Regions from separate parts of the Bradyrhizobium sp. sBnM-33 genome, predicted to be linked through region 1. Evidence: predicted binding sites of a transcription regulator. Region 1 holds the regulator's gene; each other region holds the start of a gene.

Region 1 (3,727 bases):
AGCGGCTATGCATCGCGCGCACCGTTGCGGTCAGGCCCGAGGTGATCCTGTTCGACGAGCCCTGCTCGGCGCTCGATCCGATCTCGACCGCCAAGATCGAGGAACTGATTCAGGAACTGGCGGAGGACTACACCATCGCCATCGTCACCCATAATATGCAGCAGGCGGCGCGCGTCTCGGACAAGACCGCCTTCATGTATCTCGGCGAGCTGATCGAATTCGACGATACCAACAAGATTTTCACCTCGCCGCGCGATCGACGTACCCAGGACTACATCACGGGGCGGTTTGGTTAAGGAGATAACAGATGGCTTCTGAGCACACCGCCAAGGCATTCGACAGCGACCTTCAGGAATTGACGCGCCTGGTCGCCGAGATGGGCGGCCTGGCTGAGCGCATGATCACCGAATCCGTCGACGCGCTGGTCCGCCGCGACGTCGCGCTCGGCAAGCACGTCGTCGCCACCGACGTCGAGATCGACCGCCTGCAGCATCTGATCGAGGAGCGCGCGGTGCTGACCATCGCCCGCCGTCAGCCGATGGCGATCGATTTGCGCGAAATCGTCGGCTCGATGCGGGTTGCCACCGATCTGGAACGGATCGGCGACCTCGCCAAGAACATGGGCAAGCGCGTCGCGGCGCTGGAGAACGATTTCCAGCCGCTGAAGCTGATGCGCGGCCTCGAACACATGACCGACCTGGTACAATCGCAGGTCAAGTCGGTGCTGGACGCCTATGCCGCGCACGATCTGCCGGCGGCGATGGCGGTGTGGAAGGGCGACGAGGAAGTCGACGCCATCTGCACCTCGCTGTTCCGCGAACTCCTGACCTATATGATGGAAGATCCGCGCAACATCTCGTTCTGCATCCATCTGATGTTCTGCGCCAAGAACATCGAACGGATCGGCGATCACGCCACCAACATCGCCGAAACCGTGTTCTACATGATCGAGGGTCAGCAGATGCTCGACAAGCGCCCGAAGGGCGACATGACGACGTTTGCGACCACCGTACCCAACACTTGACATAGTGTTTTCCAGCGACGTGGAAACCGGTTCGCATGAAGAAAACGCGTCAAACAGAAGAGGCAAGAGCAGGATGAGCGCGCGCATAATGGTGGTCGAGGACGAGGAAGCGCTGACCACGCTGTTGCGCTACAACCTCGACGCAGAAGGCTACGAGGTCGAAACCGTCGGCCGCGGCGACGATGCGGATACACGGCTGAAAGAGCGCGTGCCCGATCTCGTCGTGCTCGATTGGATGCTGCCGGGGCTGTCGGGCATCGAGTTGTGCCGCCGCTTAAGGGCGCGCCCCGAAACCAAGCAATTGCCGATCATCATGCTGACCGCGCGCGGCGAGGAGAGCGAGCGCGTGCGCGGGCTTGCGACCGGCGCCGACGACTACATCGTCAAGCCGTTCTCGGTGCCGGAACTTTTGGCGCGGGTGAAGGGCCTGTTGCGGCGGGCAAGCCCCGAGCGGCTCGCCACCGTGCTGACCTATGGCGATATCGAACTCGATCGCGAAAAACGCCGCGTCGCGCGCTCGGGCCGTCAGATCGATCTCGGCCCGACCGAGTATCGCCTGCTGGAATTTTTCCTGGAGCATCCCGGCCGCGTCTTCAGCCGCGAGCAGTTGCTCGACAGCGTCTGGGGCCGCGACATCTATATCGACGAGCGCACCGTCGACGTCCACATCGGCCGCCTGCGCAAGCTGCTCAACCCCGGCCGCGAGCAGGACCCGATCCGCACCGTCCGCGGCGCGGGGTATGCGCTGGATGATAGGTTTGCGAAGGTGGAGCCGTAAGGCTCCATCGTTGTCCGCGCGAAAGCGGGGACTCTCTCATCGTCATTGCGAGCGAAGCGAAGCAATCCATCGTGCGGCAAAGCAAGTATGGATTGCTTCGCTACGCTCGCGATGACAGTGGAACGCGTAGCCCGGGTGGAGCGAAGCGCGACCCGGGGAATGTCAGCCCATCGCGAGATCGTCCCGGATTTCGCTTCGCTCTATCCGGGCTACGGCAAACCGCGACTTACCTTGTTGTCTTCGGTTGCTGACGCCGGCGGTCGGCCGCGGGCTGGTAGGCGATGCGCGAGTGATGGGCGCAATAGGGCAGGCCCGTGAGCGCTTTGCCGCCGCAGAAGAAGAATTCCGGGCTCGAGGGATCGCCGACCGGCCAGTGGCAGGTGGCCTCGTTCAGTTCGAGCAGCGACAGCCGCTGGCTCATCGGCACGACGTTGTCGAAGGCGATCGGATCTGGCTCCATCTCGACTTCGAAGGCGTGCGCGAGCGCGGTGTTGCCGCGCGAGACCGGGCGCGAAACCCGCATCATCGGTTGGGCGGGGCGTGCCTTGCGCTGCCGCGGGGCGGCCGAGGAGGGGCTCTTGGCGCGGCCGGAAAGGCCCAGCCGGTGCACTTTGCCGATCACGGCGTTTCGCGTCACATTTCCGAGTTCCGCGGCGATCTGGCTTGCCGACAATCCGGCTTCCCAGAGCTTCTTAAGCTGCTCGACGCGATCGTCGGACCAGGTCAAAACCGTCATCGTAATCTTCCCTTCGCATCGCGCCGGCCAATCGGGGCGGCGCTGGCGATGTCATCGTCTCAAAAATCCCTGCGGTCAGAATCCCTTAGCCCTCGCCGGGCGCGCTAACCGCGCCCGAACGTTTACGCCTGCACAAAAGGACTCCAGGGATCAGAACTGCCGCACGAGATGTCGTATCCGACAGCCCAAACGCTACAATATGGCGTGACTCCGGCGCAAGAGTCCGGGCCCGAGCGTCCACATGTTCTGACATCTAGGCATTTCACTGCGTGGTTTCCACCACACCGCAATCCTACGGATTTCAGCCCCTTGCACGGCAGGAAAGGCCGTTCCGTGGCGTGTTGACAGCGCTCCCCGCCCACATAGAATGCCTCTCACGTGCCGCCCTTAAGAGGCGGCACGTTTCGTTTTCGCAAGACCGGCTGTTGCCGCGTTCGCGCCAATGCACGCCCGCGGCAGGTCTCAAAGGCAGGTCTCAAACCTCAGTGATTGCCATGACCAATAGCGCCACGTCGCATCTGCTCCCCGTCTTCGCCAGGGTCGATCTCGGCTTCGAACGCGGCGAAGGCTGCTGGCTGACCTCCACCAATGGCGAGCGTTATCTCGACTTCACCTCAGGCGTCGCGGTGAATGCGCTCGGTCACTGCCATCCGCACCTGATCAAGGCGTTGCAGGAACAGTCGACGAAGCTCTGGCACATGTCGAACCTGTTCAAGTCGCCCGATGGCGAAAAGCTCGCCGCGCGGCTCTGCGAGCAGAGCTTTGCCGACCTGGTGTTCTTCTGCAATTCCGGCGCGGAGGCGATGGAAGGCGTGATCAAGGTCGTGCGCCGCTATCAATTCTCCAAGGGCCATCCTGAACGCTATCGCCTCATCACCTTCGAGGGCGCGTTCCACGGCCGCACGTTGGGCACGCTGGCGGCCACCGGCTCCGCGAAATATCTCGAAGGCTTTGGGCCGCCGATGGACGGTTTCGACCAGGTGCCGCATGGCGATCTCGAAGCGGTCAAGAAAGCGATCGGCCCGCAGACCGCCGGCATCCTGATCGAGCCGGTGCAGGGCGAGGGCGGCGTGCGCTCGGCGCCGCAGTCTTTCTTCAAGGCGCTGCGCCAGCTCTGCGACGAGAAGGGCCTGTTGCTCGCGTTCGATGAGGTGCAGACCGGCATGGGCCGCACCGGCGATCTCTTCGC
Region 2 (3,727 bases), 4.0 Mb from region 1:
GCAGGCCTTGCCCCATACCAAAGCAGTAGATTCGGCCGTGCTCCAGGAAGCGGCCGATCACCGATTTGACGCGGATGTTGTCTGATAGCCCGGGCAGGCCGGGCCGCAGGCAGCAGATGCCGCGCACCACCAGTTCGATCGACACGCCGGCCTGTGAGGCCTCGTAGAGCGCGTCGATGATGTCGGGGTCGACCAGCGAATTCATCTTCATCCAGATCGCGCCCGGCTTGCCGTGCCTTACGTGATTGGTCTCGCCCTTGATGTGTTCGATAATGCGCTTGCGTAGCGTCAACGGCGACACCGCCATCCGCTCGATGTCGCTCGGCTCCGCATAGCCGGTGATGTAGTTGAACACTCGCGCCGCGTCGCGGCCGATGATCGGGTCCGAGGTGAAATAGGAAAGGTCGGTATAGATGCGCGCCGTCACCGGGTGGTAGTTACCGGTGCCGGTATGGACGTAGGTCGTCAGGCTGCCGCCTTCACGCCGCACCACCATCGACAGCTTGGCGTGGGTTTTCAGTTCGAGAAAGCCGTATACGACCTGCACGCCGGCGCGTTCGAGGTCGCGCGCCCAGCGGATATTGGCTTCCTCGTCGAACCGCGCCTTCAGCTCGATGAGCGCGGTCACCGACTTGCCGGCTTCCGCGGCCTCGGCGAGCGCCCGCACGATCGGCGAATTGCTCGAGGTGCGATAGAGCGTCTGCTTGATGGCGACGACGTCGGGGTCGCGGAGGGCTTGCTGCAGGAACTGGACGACGACGTCGAAGGATTCGTACGGATGGTGGACGATCAGGTCCTTCTGCCGGATCGCGGCGAAGATGTCGCCGCCATGGTCGCGCACCCGCTCGGGGTGGCGCGGCACGTAGGGCATGAATTCGAGATCGGGCCGGTCTAGCCGGGTGAGCTGCGAGAGTTCATTCATCGCCAGCACGCCATCGACCAGGAACACCTCGTCATCGGCGGCGGAAAGCGCCTGCTGCACGAACGTGCGCAGCGCTTCCGGCATTTTGTCTTCCATTTCCAGCCGGATCACCGAACCGCGCCGCCGCCGCTTCAGCGCGGTCTCGAACAGGCGGACCAGATCTTCGGCCTCTTCCTCGATTTCGAGTTCGGAGTCGCGGATGATGCGGAATGCGCCCTGGCCCTTGACGGTGTAGCCGGGGAACAGCCGGCCGATGAACATTCCGGTGGCTTGCTCCAGCGGGATCAGGTGCACCGCGCCGTCCTTGGTCGCCGGCATCCGGATGAAGCGGTCGATCTTGCCGGGCATGCGGATCAGCGCGTTCATCGCCTTGCCGTCGGAAGTTCGCAGCAATTGCAGCGCGATGGTGAAGCCGAGGCTCGGGATGAACGGGAACGGGTGCGCGGGATCGATCGCCAGCGGCGTCAGCAGCGGGAAAATGTTGCGGAGGAAGTGATCCTCGAGCCAGCCGCGCTCCGCCTTGGTGAAGTCGTGACCATCGACGAGCTTGATGCCGGCATCCGACAGGGTGGTGCGCAGATCGCGCCAGATCGCCTGCTGGTCGGAAGCGAGTTCCGAAACCGTCCTGTTGATGAGGGTGAGCTGCTCGGACGGCGTCAGGCCGTCGGGGCTGCGTTCGGCGATGCCTTCACGGACCTGCGCCTTGATGCCGGCGACGCGGACCATAAAGAACTCATCAAGGTTATTGGCTGAAATCGACAGGAATCGCACTCGTTCCAGCAACGGATGGCCCAGATTGACCGATTCCTCGAGCACCCGGCGGTTGAAATGTAGCCAGGATAGTTCCCGATTGATGAATCGCTCCGGGCTCGCGGCGATCGTGGGCGGAGCCTCGGCAATCGGCTCTTTTTCTTTTAGTTCAACAGCTTGTACCAATTCCATAAGGCTTTGATCCATCGCGAGCGAGGCAGGGCCGACTTTAAGGGAATGCGGCCCACAGCATGTGATACGCCGATGACGTTTCAATGACATTGATGTTCCGCGCGGAGCCGCGTCAAGGCGGCAGGACGCAGCAGGAGCTGTCCGATCAGGCGTTGCGCAAGAGTTCCGCGGCCAGCGCCCGGGTGACCGGCCGGCCGAGCCGCAGCGCCTCGGTATCCAGGAGCTCAACCGCCTGGCGAGCAGCGGCATAGGAGCGCTCGATCCGGGTGGCGAGGTAGCTCACCACCGTCTCGTCGATGCTCAATTGGCGGTCTGCGCAGAATTTGACGATCAGGCCACGAAACAGCAGGTCATCCGGCGGCAATAGCGAGACGACGGGTGCGGCGCGCAGCCGCGACCGGAGATCGCGCAGTTCGATCTCGAACGCCGCTGGTGGAACGCGTCCCGTGATCAGGACGAAGGCTCCATCCTCGCGCGCCAGGTTCAGGAGGTGAAACAGGGCGCGTTCGTCGAAGTCGGCAGGCCTCAGATCCTCGACCACCAGCGCCCCGGTGGCGAGTGCGCCGGGAACGGCAGCGGCGTCAAGCGCATGTGCCGAGATCGAGCGCGCGCCTGCCTGTTCGGCCCAGATGGCGGCGAGATGGCTCTTGCCGGAGCCCTCCGGCCCGGCCAGCAGCATGATGCGGTTCGGCCAGTCGGGCCAGCTTTCGATCAGCGAGAGTGCGGCTTCATTGGCCGGACCCTCGAGGAAATTGTCGCGCGTCAAGCTCTCCGCATGCGGCAGCGCAAAGGCAAGCTGACGAGGTTGAACGCGAACTGCCACGCAAATCTCCAGGCCGGGATCTTGCAGCCTTCATAGCGTTTTCGAGCGAAAGGCTGCACCGGATTTGATCCGGGGTGGGCACCGGCTTGCGAGAAGAAAGCGCGTTAAAACAAAAGAGCAACCTAGCGCGCTTCGATCGTGCTCATGTGCCGCACCCACTCGATGAGATAGAGCGAGACGGAAACCAAAGTAAAGACCGTAACAAAACCCATCAGGATCACGTCGTAGGGCGCCGGCTTGAAGTTGAAACCGAGCGACGCCAGTACCAGCGCCGCGAACGCCACCTGTGCCACCGTATTGAGCTTCGACACCATCAAGGGCTTCATCGGGATCGGCTTGTCGAACAGCCATGACACGATCACGGCTGTGACGATCATGATGTCGCGCGACACCACGAGGATGACAAGCCAGCGCGGCACCGCACCCCAGATGCCGAGCGCCACGAAGATCGAAACCAAAAGTGCCTTGTCAGCAAGCGGGTCGAGCAGGGCGCCCAGTTCACTCGACATGTTGAAGCGCTTGGCGAGAAACCCGTCGACGGCGTCGCTGACCCCTGCAATGACGAAGATCGCGAAGGCGATTTCCATCTGGCTGGAAACGATCGCCCAGACGATGACTGGCACCAGGATGATGCGCCCCAGCGTAATGATATTTGGAATGCTCAACTCGGTCGCTTCCCGGCTCCCGGCCTAGATCCGGCCCCTGGCGGGTTTAGCCGGCTGTTATCTACATAGTATATGCGCCGAGCGCTTGCGAGCCATTGCAGGATCGTGGAATTCCTCGTAACCAGCCGTCATCATACTGGAATTGGGCATGAACGACCGCAAAAACGGGCTGACCTACGCGGATTCGGGGGTCGATATCGATGCGGGCAACCGCCTGGTCGATCTCATCAAGCCGATGGTGCGCGCCACCGCCCGGGCCGGCGCCGATGCCGAAATCGGCGGTTTTGGCGGCCTGTTCGACCTCAAAGCGGCGGGTTTCAAGGATCCGGTGCTGGTGGCGGCGACCGACGGCGTCGGCACCAAGGTCAAGATCGC
Region 3 (3,727 bases), 3.3 Mb from region 1:
ATGTTGATCGACTTTATCACGGAGCGCGCGCGCCACCGCCTCCTCGGGCTGGAGGGCTCCGCGGCATGAACTCCTTCAGTTTTGAAAACCAGGCCGGCATCGTCGAACGTCATCCGGATATTTTCCGCCCGGACTGGTGGCACCGGGGAAAAATCGCAATAGGCGTTGGCGGGGCGGTCGCGCTTTTTCTGTTCGGGATCGTCCAACTCGAAATTCCCTTTCACCGGCTCTCCGACGGAATGGTCAGGCTGGGTGGATTCGTTCAGCTCATGTTGCCTCCCCATCCTGGCTCTTGGGCGGAAGTATTGAAATATCTGCACGCGCTCGGAGAGACGGTTTCGATCGCATTTCTCGGCACGCTGGGCGGGGCTTTGCTCGCGTTACCCGTATCCCTGCTGGCGGCGCGCAATGTAGTTGCAAACCGGATCGTTCACTTTTTGACGCGCCGCAGTCTCGACACCATCCGTGGTGTCGATATCTTGATCTGGGCTCTCATCTGGGTCGGTATCGTGGGGCTGGGCCCGTTCGCAGGTATCCTCGCGGTTATCTGCAGCGATTTTGGGACGTTTGGAAAGTTATTCTCGGAAGCGATCGAGGCTGCCGACAAGAACCCCGCTGAGGGAGTCCAGTCATCGGGGGGCAACCATCTTCATAGCGTCCGGTTCGGGTTGTTGCCGCAGGTCTTTCCAATCCTGTTGAGCCAGGTGCTCTACTATTTTGAATCGAATACGCGGTCAGCGACGATTATCGGAATCGTTGGAGCAGGTGGAATTGGACTTCAGCTTGCCGAACAAATCCGGGTGCTGGAATGGCAAAAGGTTTCGTTTCTGATTTTGCTTATCCTGATGACGGTATCGGCAATTGATTGGATCTCGGGCAAGCTGCGTTTCGCGATCATCGGGCAGCGGCCAATCGCGTAACATCTCGTGGCTAGGCTAGCCGCTCTCGACCACGAATTCGACACGCTCAGCGGCAAAGCGCGAGCGCTTGGTCACGAGCGGCTTATCGTCGGTATCGACGTCCGTGCTGTCAACGACCAGCACGGGACGCCCGAGCGCGAGATCGAGCCTTGCGGCATCGGTGGCGTCCACGATCCCGGCGGTGACGCGGGTTGAGGCGCGGCGGTAATCGCGAACGCCGTAATGCGCCAGCAGTTTGGTCATTGAGCGTGCGTTGGCGAAGACGGTTCCGGCGCCCGGGAAGCGATCGGCGGAGAGCCAACTGGTGCTGACGCAGATCGGCGTGCGGTCAGCGAGCCGCACCGATTCGATCCGGATCAGGGGCGCACCGGTCCTCAGTCCGAGCTCACGGGCCAACTCGCGCGTCGCGGGCTCTTCGGAGGCATCGATCAATTGGCCGCGGGGCTCGCGGCCACCGGCGCCGACGATTTCGGAAAATCGCGTCCGCGAGCGCAAGGGATAGGCGATGCGCTGCGCCTCGACATAGGTGCCGCTGCCGCGTTCGGCGCGCACCAGGCCGCGTTCGGCAAGCGCAGCCAGTGCGCGCCGCACGGTGTGGCGGTTGACCCGATAGGTATCGGCGATCTCGATCTCGCCCGGCAGCTTTTCGCCCGCTGCGAAGCGGCCGTCGGCAATGCCGCGCTCGATACCGTCGGCGACCTGGCGCCACAAGGCGACGCCGGAACTCTCCTGCAGGCTCATGGCTTGGTGATACCAGAAATTATCCGTTTGTCACGAAACAGTCATGGCGCTTCGTTATCAAGTTGTCTACTATCATAGACAACTTGATTCAGGCAAGGTGGCTCATGAGCTTGACCAGGCGGAACAGCGGAGAGGCGCAGCGGAAGGCCGCGATGGCGGTGCTCGCGCATTCCGAGGCTGGCGATATTGCGGGCCATCTCGCGGCAATCGCGGTACCCGAACACGAAAACCTGCGCGAGCCGGAGAACGGCCTCGTCATGGTGCGCGGCCGCATCGGCGGCGACGGTGCGCCGTTCAATCTCGGCGAGGCCACCGTGTCGCGCGCGGCGGTGCGCCTTGCGACCGGTGAGATCGGATTTGGCTACGTGCTCGGCCGCGATAGGCAGAAGGCGCAGATGATCGCGCTGTGTGATGCCATGGTGCAGTCGACGGAGCTTTCGGGTGAGGTCGAGACCAAGGTGATCGGGCCATTACGTGCCGCCATGAGCGCCGATCGCAGCCGCAAGGCGGCCGAGACGGCGGCGACGCGGGTCGATTTCTACACCATGGTGCGCGGCGAGGGGTGATGCGATGACGACAGTTGCAGAATTGCCCGCGGGGTTTGCCGACAAGGTGCCGTCGGCGCAGTCGACCTTCCGCTCCGTGATGGACGCGATGGCGCGTCCCGGCAGCGTGCAACGGGTCACGGCGGCCGTCGGCGCGCCGGCCGGGATGATGCGCGGCGCGGCGGCGATCGCGCTGACGCTGTTCGATCACGACACGCCGATCTGGCTCGACGCCGCGATGTCGGCCACGCCTGACGTTGCGAAGTGGCTCAAGTTCCATACCAGTGCGCCGGTGATCGCGGATTCCTCGATCGCCAGCTTCGCGCTGGTCGGCGAGGCCAGGAACCTGCCGGCGCTCGATCGCTTCGCGTTCGGCAGTAACGAGTATCCTGATCGGTCGACGACACTGATCCTACAGGTCGAGAGCCTGACACAGGGACCGACCTTCGAGGTGAAGGGGCCGGGCATCGACGGTACAGCGCTGCTGCAGGCGATGCTCCAACCGCGCGACCTCTTTCAGCGGCTCACCATCAACGAAGGCCTGTTCCCGCGCGGCATCGATGTAGTGCTGGTCCATGACGACTTGATCGTCGCGATCCCCCGAACCACGCGGCTGGTCGCAAGCGGAGCGTAGCCCATGTATGTAGCCGTCAAAGGAGGCGAACGCGCCATTGAGAATGCCCACCGGCTGCTTGCGCATGAGCGGCGTGGCGACCGTGATGTGCCCGAACTCTCGCTGGCGCAAATTGCCGAGCAGCTCTCGCTCGGCGTCGATCGCGTCATGACGGAAGGCTCGCTCTACGATCGCGAGCTGGCGGCACTCGCGATCAAGCAGGCGCGCGGCGACCTGATCGAGGCGATCTTCCTGGTCCGCGCCTTTCGCGCCACATTGCCGCGCTTCGGCGCGACCGAGCCGGTCAACACCGGCGAGATGCAGGTGCGCCGGCGGATCTCCTCGACCTTCAAGGATATTCCAGGTGGCCAGATCCTGGGGCCGACCTTCGATTATACCCATCGTTTGCTGGACCCGCAGCTTGCGGACGGTTTTGTGCCGGAGCAGCCGGCGACGTCGGAGGCAACGCAGACGGCAATGCCGCGCGTCACCGACATTCTCGGTCGCGATGGCTTGATCGAATCGTCGCCGGCCGCGGATGCCGATGCGCCGGTCGGCGATCTCACGCGCGAGCCGCTGAGTTTTCCGGCCGACCGCGATCTGCGGCTGCAAAATCTTGCGCGGGCCGACGAGGGGTTCCTGCTCGCACTCGGCTATTCCTCACAGCGCGGCTACGGCCGCAACCATCCCTTTGCCGGCGAAATCCGCTTCGGCGAGGTGGAGGTTGAGTTCTTCGCCGAGGATGCGGGCTTTGCCGTCCCGCTTGGCGCGATCGAGCTGACCGAGTGCCAGATGGTCAACCAGTTCAAGGGATCGGCGACGGAAGCGCCATGCTTTACGCGCGGCTATGGTCTGGCCTTCGGACAAAGCGAGCGCAAGACCATGTCGATGGCGTTGGTCGACCGCAG
Region 4 (3,727 bases), 3.3 Mb from region 1:
GGCCAGCGACAGCACGCCATCGACTGCGAGCCGGAAGGCTGCCAATGGTGGCGCCGGATAATAATAGTCCGACGCCAGCACCGAACACAGGCCCTTGGCGATCATGTCGGATGCCCTGGTCCAGCCGGTATGGCTGCCGCCGCGCACCACATTGGGCGCGCCGAACACGATGAAGTCGCCGGCTGCGGCAGCGTCGCGGGCGGTTTCCTCGTTGACCGGAAATTCGGCGATGGCAACGCCCTGTGCTCGAAACGCTTGCCGCATCGCCGGGCTTTCATCGTCGTGCGAGAGCATCCGGATGTTTGCCGCGCGCGCCGCCTGCGCCAGCCGGGCGATCGAAGCCGGCACGTCGTGGCCGCGGGAGACCACGCTTTCCACCAGGCGATCGAACGCCTCATTGCTGAGACCCGTGCGCTCCACCATTCGGCTGCGCTTTTGCGGCTTGGCAAGGCTGGCGACCGTCGAGTCCATATGGTCGTTGAAGGCGAACAGGTCGACGCGTCCTTCCGATAGCCAGTCGATGATTTCGCTTTCCGCGTCGAGATTGTAGGTCTCGTGACGCAAGTGGAAGCGGGTGTCGGCGGCGAGCTGCGGCCGCATCTGCTCAATCGCCTCCAGCAAGCGCCTGGCATTGTCGGCGCTGCGCAGGCCGGGCTCCCACGACCAAGTCGTGGCATGATAGACGGTCGTGATCCCATTGCTGATCGCCTGCCGGTCGCTGTCAACAAGCGCCACATCGATTGGGAAATCGACGCCGGGGCGCGGCATCATCTGCCGCTCGAAGGCATCGCCATGCAGATCGACGATACCCGGCAGCACCAGCAAGCCGCCGGCATCGATACTGGACAAACCATGACTGCTATTCGTACCGACGGCGACGATCTCGCGGCCGGCGATCCGCAGCGTGGTTTCGGCAATCTCATCGCCGAGCAGGGCCCGGCCACCTTCGATGAACAGTTCAGTCACGATGCGGCACTCTGGTTGAATGGACGGCGAGTAGCTGCTGCGGCGGCTTCGTACTTTTCGAGAAAGCGCTCTACATCGAGTTTGCGGAAATCGGGCAGGGTGCGGCACAGCGTCTCATGGTCCCAATTCCACCACGCGAGCTCCGCAAGCCGCCCGGCAATGGATTCCGGAAAGCGCTGCTTGATCGGCCGTGCCGGGTTACCTGCAACGATCGTATAGGCGGGGACATCCTTGGTCACGATGGCGCCGGCCGCGATCACCGCGCCGGTGCCGATCGAGTGGCCGGGCAGAATAACCGCGCCGTGGCCGATCCAGACGTCATGGCCGATATGGACGTGATGTTCGCGTCGCCATGCAAAGAACTCGGCATCATCGCTCTCGCCCGGAAAATAGCTGCTGGCGCGATAGGTGAAATGGGCCTGCGAGGCCCGGTGCATCGGATGATTGCCCGGATTGATCCGTGTCATCGCCGCGATCGAACAGAATTTGCCGATTGTTGTGTAGGTGATCTGTGCATCGTTCACGATGTAGGAATAATCGGACATCGTGACCTCGAGCAGAATGGTCCGGGCGCCGACCTCGGTGTAGGCGCCAAGCTGGCAGTCGCGCACTGACGCGGTGGGGTCGACGGTCGGTTCAGTGGAAAGCGTCTTGCCAGCCATCGGTAGGTCCGTCGGCAGTTGCGGGAAGGGCCTGCTCGTCTTCGATGCGCTTGATGACAGTATCATGACGTATGCATGACGCCGCACGGCTGTGGACGAACGCCGCACCGCAGCACTCGTTGTCACACAACTGTAAGATCGAGCCGGTAGCGATGCTCCACGATAGGACTCTGGAGCGCTGCATGCTGGTTGTGGAAGGTCTGACGTGCCGTTTCGGCACCAAAGCTGCGGTGGATAATGCGTCATTCTCGATCGCACCGGGCAGTTTTGTCGGCGTGATCGGCCGCTCCGGCGCCGGCAAGTCCACGCTGCTTCGGATGATCAACCGCCTCGCCGAACCTTCCGAAGGGCGCATCCTCTTTGAAGGCGTCGACGTCACCGCGCTTCGCGGCAAGGATTTGCGGCAGTGGCGTGCGCGCTCGGCGATGATCTTTCAGCAGTTCAATCTGGTCGGCCGCCTCGATGTCCTGACCAACGTGTTGATGGGAAGACTTTCAACGGTGCCGACATGGCGGTCGCTGGCGCAGTTGTGGCCCGAACATGACAAGGCCATTGCGATGTCGGCGCTCGAGCAATTCGATATGGCGTCGATTGCGGCGCAGCGCGCGGATCAGCTCTCGGGCGGTCAGCAGCAGCGCGTCGCGATTGCGCGTGCACTGGTGCAGGAGCCCGACATCATCCTTGCCGACGAACCGATCGCTTCACTCGATCCCCGCAACACCCGGATCGTGATGGACGCGCTGCTGCGCATCAACAAGCACTTCGGGATAACGGTGGTGTGCAATCTGCATTCGCTGGATCTGGCGCGCAGCTACTGCGATCGCCTGATCGGAATGTCGGCAGGCCGCATTGTGTTCGACGGCGCACCGGCGATGTTGACAGATCATATCGCGCGCGAGCTCTACGATCTCGAGGCGGATGAGGTGATGGACGCGGCGCGAGAGCATGTGCCGGTCCGTGCTCCGATTCCCGCGCTCGGTACGGTTGCCGCAGCCTGAGCCTTTGCGTCTGAAAACCAGGAGCTGTGCGGCATCTAGATCCGCTGGCTCATCACTGCGAAACAGGAGACGTCATGATAAACCGTCGTATAATCTTCGCCGCTGCAGCGGCATTGGCGTTCTCGGCCTCGGCTGCCACGGCTCAGGACTGGAAGGCAAAATATCCTGAATTGGTGTTCGCAAAGGTTCCCGATGAGAATGCCTCGGGCACAACCAACCGATGGACGCCTCTGACGGAGTATCTGTCCCGCGAGCTCGGCACCAAAGTCACGCTGCGGATCGCCAACGATTACGCCGCTGTTATCGAAGGCCAGCGGGCAGGCAACATCCACATCGCGATGTACGGTCCCTCGGCCTACGCGCGCGCTTATATCATCGGTGCGAAGGTCGAGCCGTTCGCGATCGAAGTGAATGGCGACGGAACCAAGGGCTATTATTCGGTTCTCTATGTCAAAAGCGATTCCAGCTACAAGGACATCAAGGACCTGAAGGGCAAGAATCTCTGCCTTGTCGACCCCAATTCAACGTCAGGCAACAACGTGCCGCGTTTCGCGATGGACAAGATGGGTATCGACCCGGAAAAGTTCTTCTCCAAGGTGGTCTATTCGGGAAGCCACGAAAACGCGGTGATCGGACTTGCGCAAGGGACCTGCGACGCGGCGTTCAACTGGTGGAACGACGAGAACGAGTCGAACCTGCTCCGGATGGAACGGAAGGGCATGGCGAAGGCCGCCGATTTCAAGATCATCATGAAGTCCGAGCAGATTGTGAATTCGCCGATGGCATATCTCAGCAGCCTGCCCGCCGACCTCAAGGCGGCAATCAAGAAGGCCGTGCTGGAAATCGCGGTGAAAGACAAGGCCGCTTTCGACAAGATTTACGAAGGGAAGCAGTTGCCATTCGTCGAGGTTGACCACAAGGCCTATGACGCCGTGATCGATCTGACCAAGTTTGTCGACAGCATTCGCAAGCAGAAATCCTGAACGGAGCTGCGGCTCCAGATGGATCGGGCAGATCGCGAGATCTGCCCATTCTCTCGCCTGAACATCCCATGCGAACAGCAGTCCCCGAATTCCCGGAAGCCAGGCTGCGAGAACTCGC

What was found. The regulator PhoB, encoded in region 1, activates phosphate uptake and scavenging genes when phosphate is short. The targets are predictions, from matches to a motif close to TGTCATNNANCTGTCAT.
Region 2: a site for PhoB is predicted at 1,937-1,953, ahead of RX328_RS27855 (RNA degradosome polyphosphate kinase). Genes of this name have one in related genera too.
Region 3: a site for PhoB is predicted at 1,690-1,706, ahead of phnF (phosphonate metabolism transcriptional regulator PhnF). Genes of this name have one in related genera too.
Region 4: a site for PhoB is predicted at 1,682-1,698, ahead of phnC (phosphonate ABC transporter ATP-binding protein). Genes of this name have one in related genera too.

Annotation. Positions count from the first base shown of each region.
Region 1 covers NZ_CP136624.1:740,710-744,436, forward strand. Annotated here, with positions in the region: gene pstB (phosphate ABC transporter ATP-binding protein PstB) at 1-296, shown strand, start outside; gene phoU (phosphate signaling complex protein PhoU) at 308-1,024, shown strand; gene phoB (phosphate regulon transcriptional regulator PhoB) at 1,098-1,802, shown strand; gene RX328_RS03480 (GcrA family cell cycle regulator) at 2,029-2,538, opposite strand; gene RX328_RS03485 (aspartate aminotransferase family protein) at 3,033-3,727, shown strand, end outside.
Region 2 covers NZ_CP136624.1:5,921,473-5,925,199, reverse strand. Annotated here, with positions in the region: gene RX328_RS27855 (RNA degradosome polyphosphate kinase) at 1-1,864, opposite strand, end outside; gene RX328_RS27850 (DnaA ATPase domain-containing protein) at 2,010-2,687, opposite strand; gene RX328_RS27845 (CDP-alcohol phosphatidyltransferase family protein) at 2,810-3,352, opposite strand; gene purM (phosphoribosylformylglycinamidine cyclo-ligase) at 3,501-3,727, shown strand, end outside.
Region 3 covers NZ_CP136624.1:6,617,728-6,621,454, reverse strand. Annotated here, with positions in the region: gene phnE (phosphonate ABC transporter, permease protein PhnE) at 1-69, shown strand, start outside; gene phnE (phosphonate ABC transporter, permease protein PhnE) at 66-920, shown strand; gene phnF (phosphonate metabolism transcriptional regulator PhnF) at 936-1,661, opposite strand; gene phnG (phosphonate C-P lyase system protein PhnG) at 1,766-2,227, shown strand; gene phnH (phosphonate C-P lyase system protein PhnH) at 2,232-2,840, shown strand; gene RX328_RS31275 (carbon-phosphorus lyase complex subunit PhnI) at 2,844-3,727, shown strand, end outside.
Region 4 covers NZ_CP136624.1:6,622,224-6,625,950, reverse strand. Annotated here, with positions in the region: gene RX328_RS31320 (alpha-D-ribose 1-methylphosphonate 5-triphosphate diphosphatase) at 1-966, opposite strand, end outside; gene RX328_RS31315 (DapH/DapD/GlmU-related protein) at 963-1,628, opposite strand; gene phnC (phosphonate ABC transporter ATP-binding protein) at 1,811-2,626, shown strand; gene phnD (phosphonate ABC transporter substrate-binding protein) at 2,701-3,609, shown strand; gene phnE (phosphonate ABC transporter, permease protein PhnE) at 3,678-3,727, shown strand, end outside.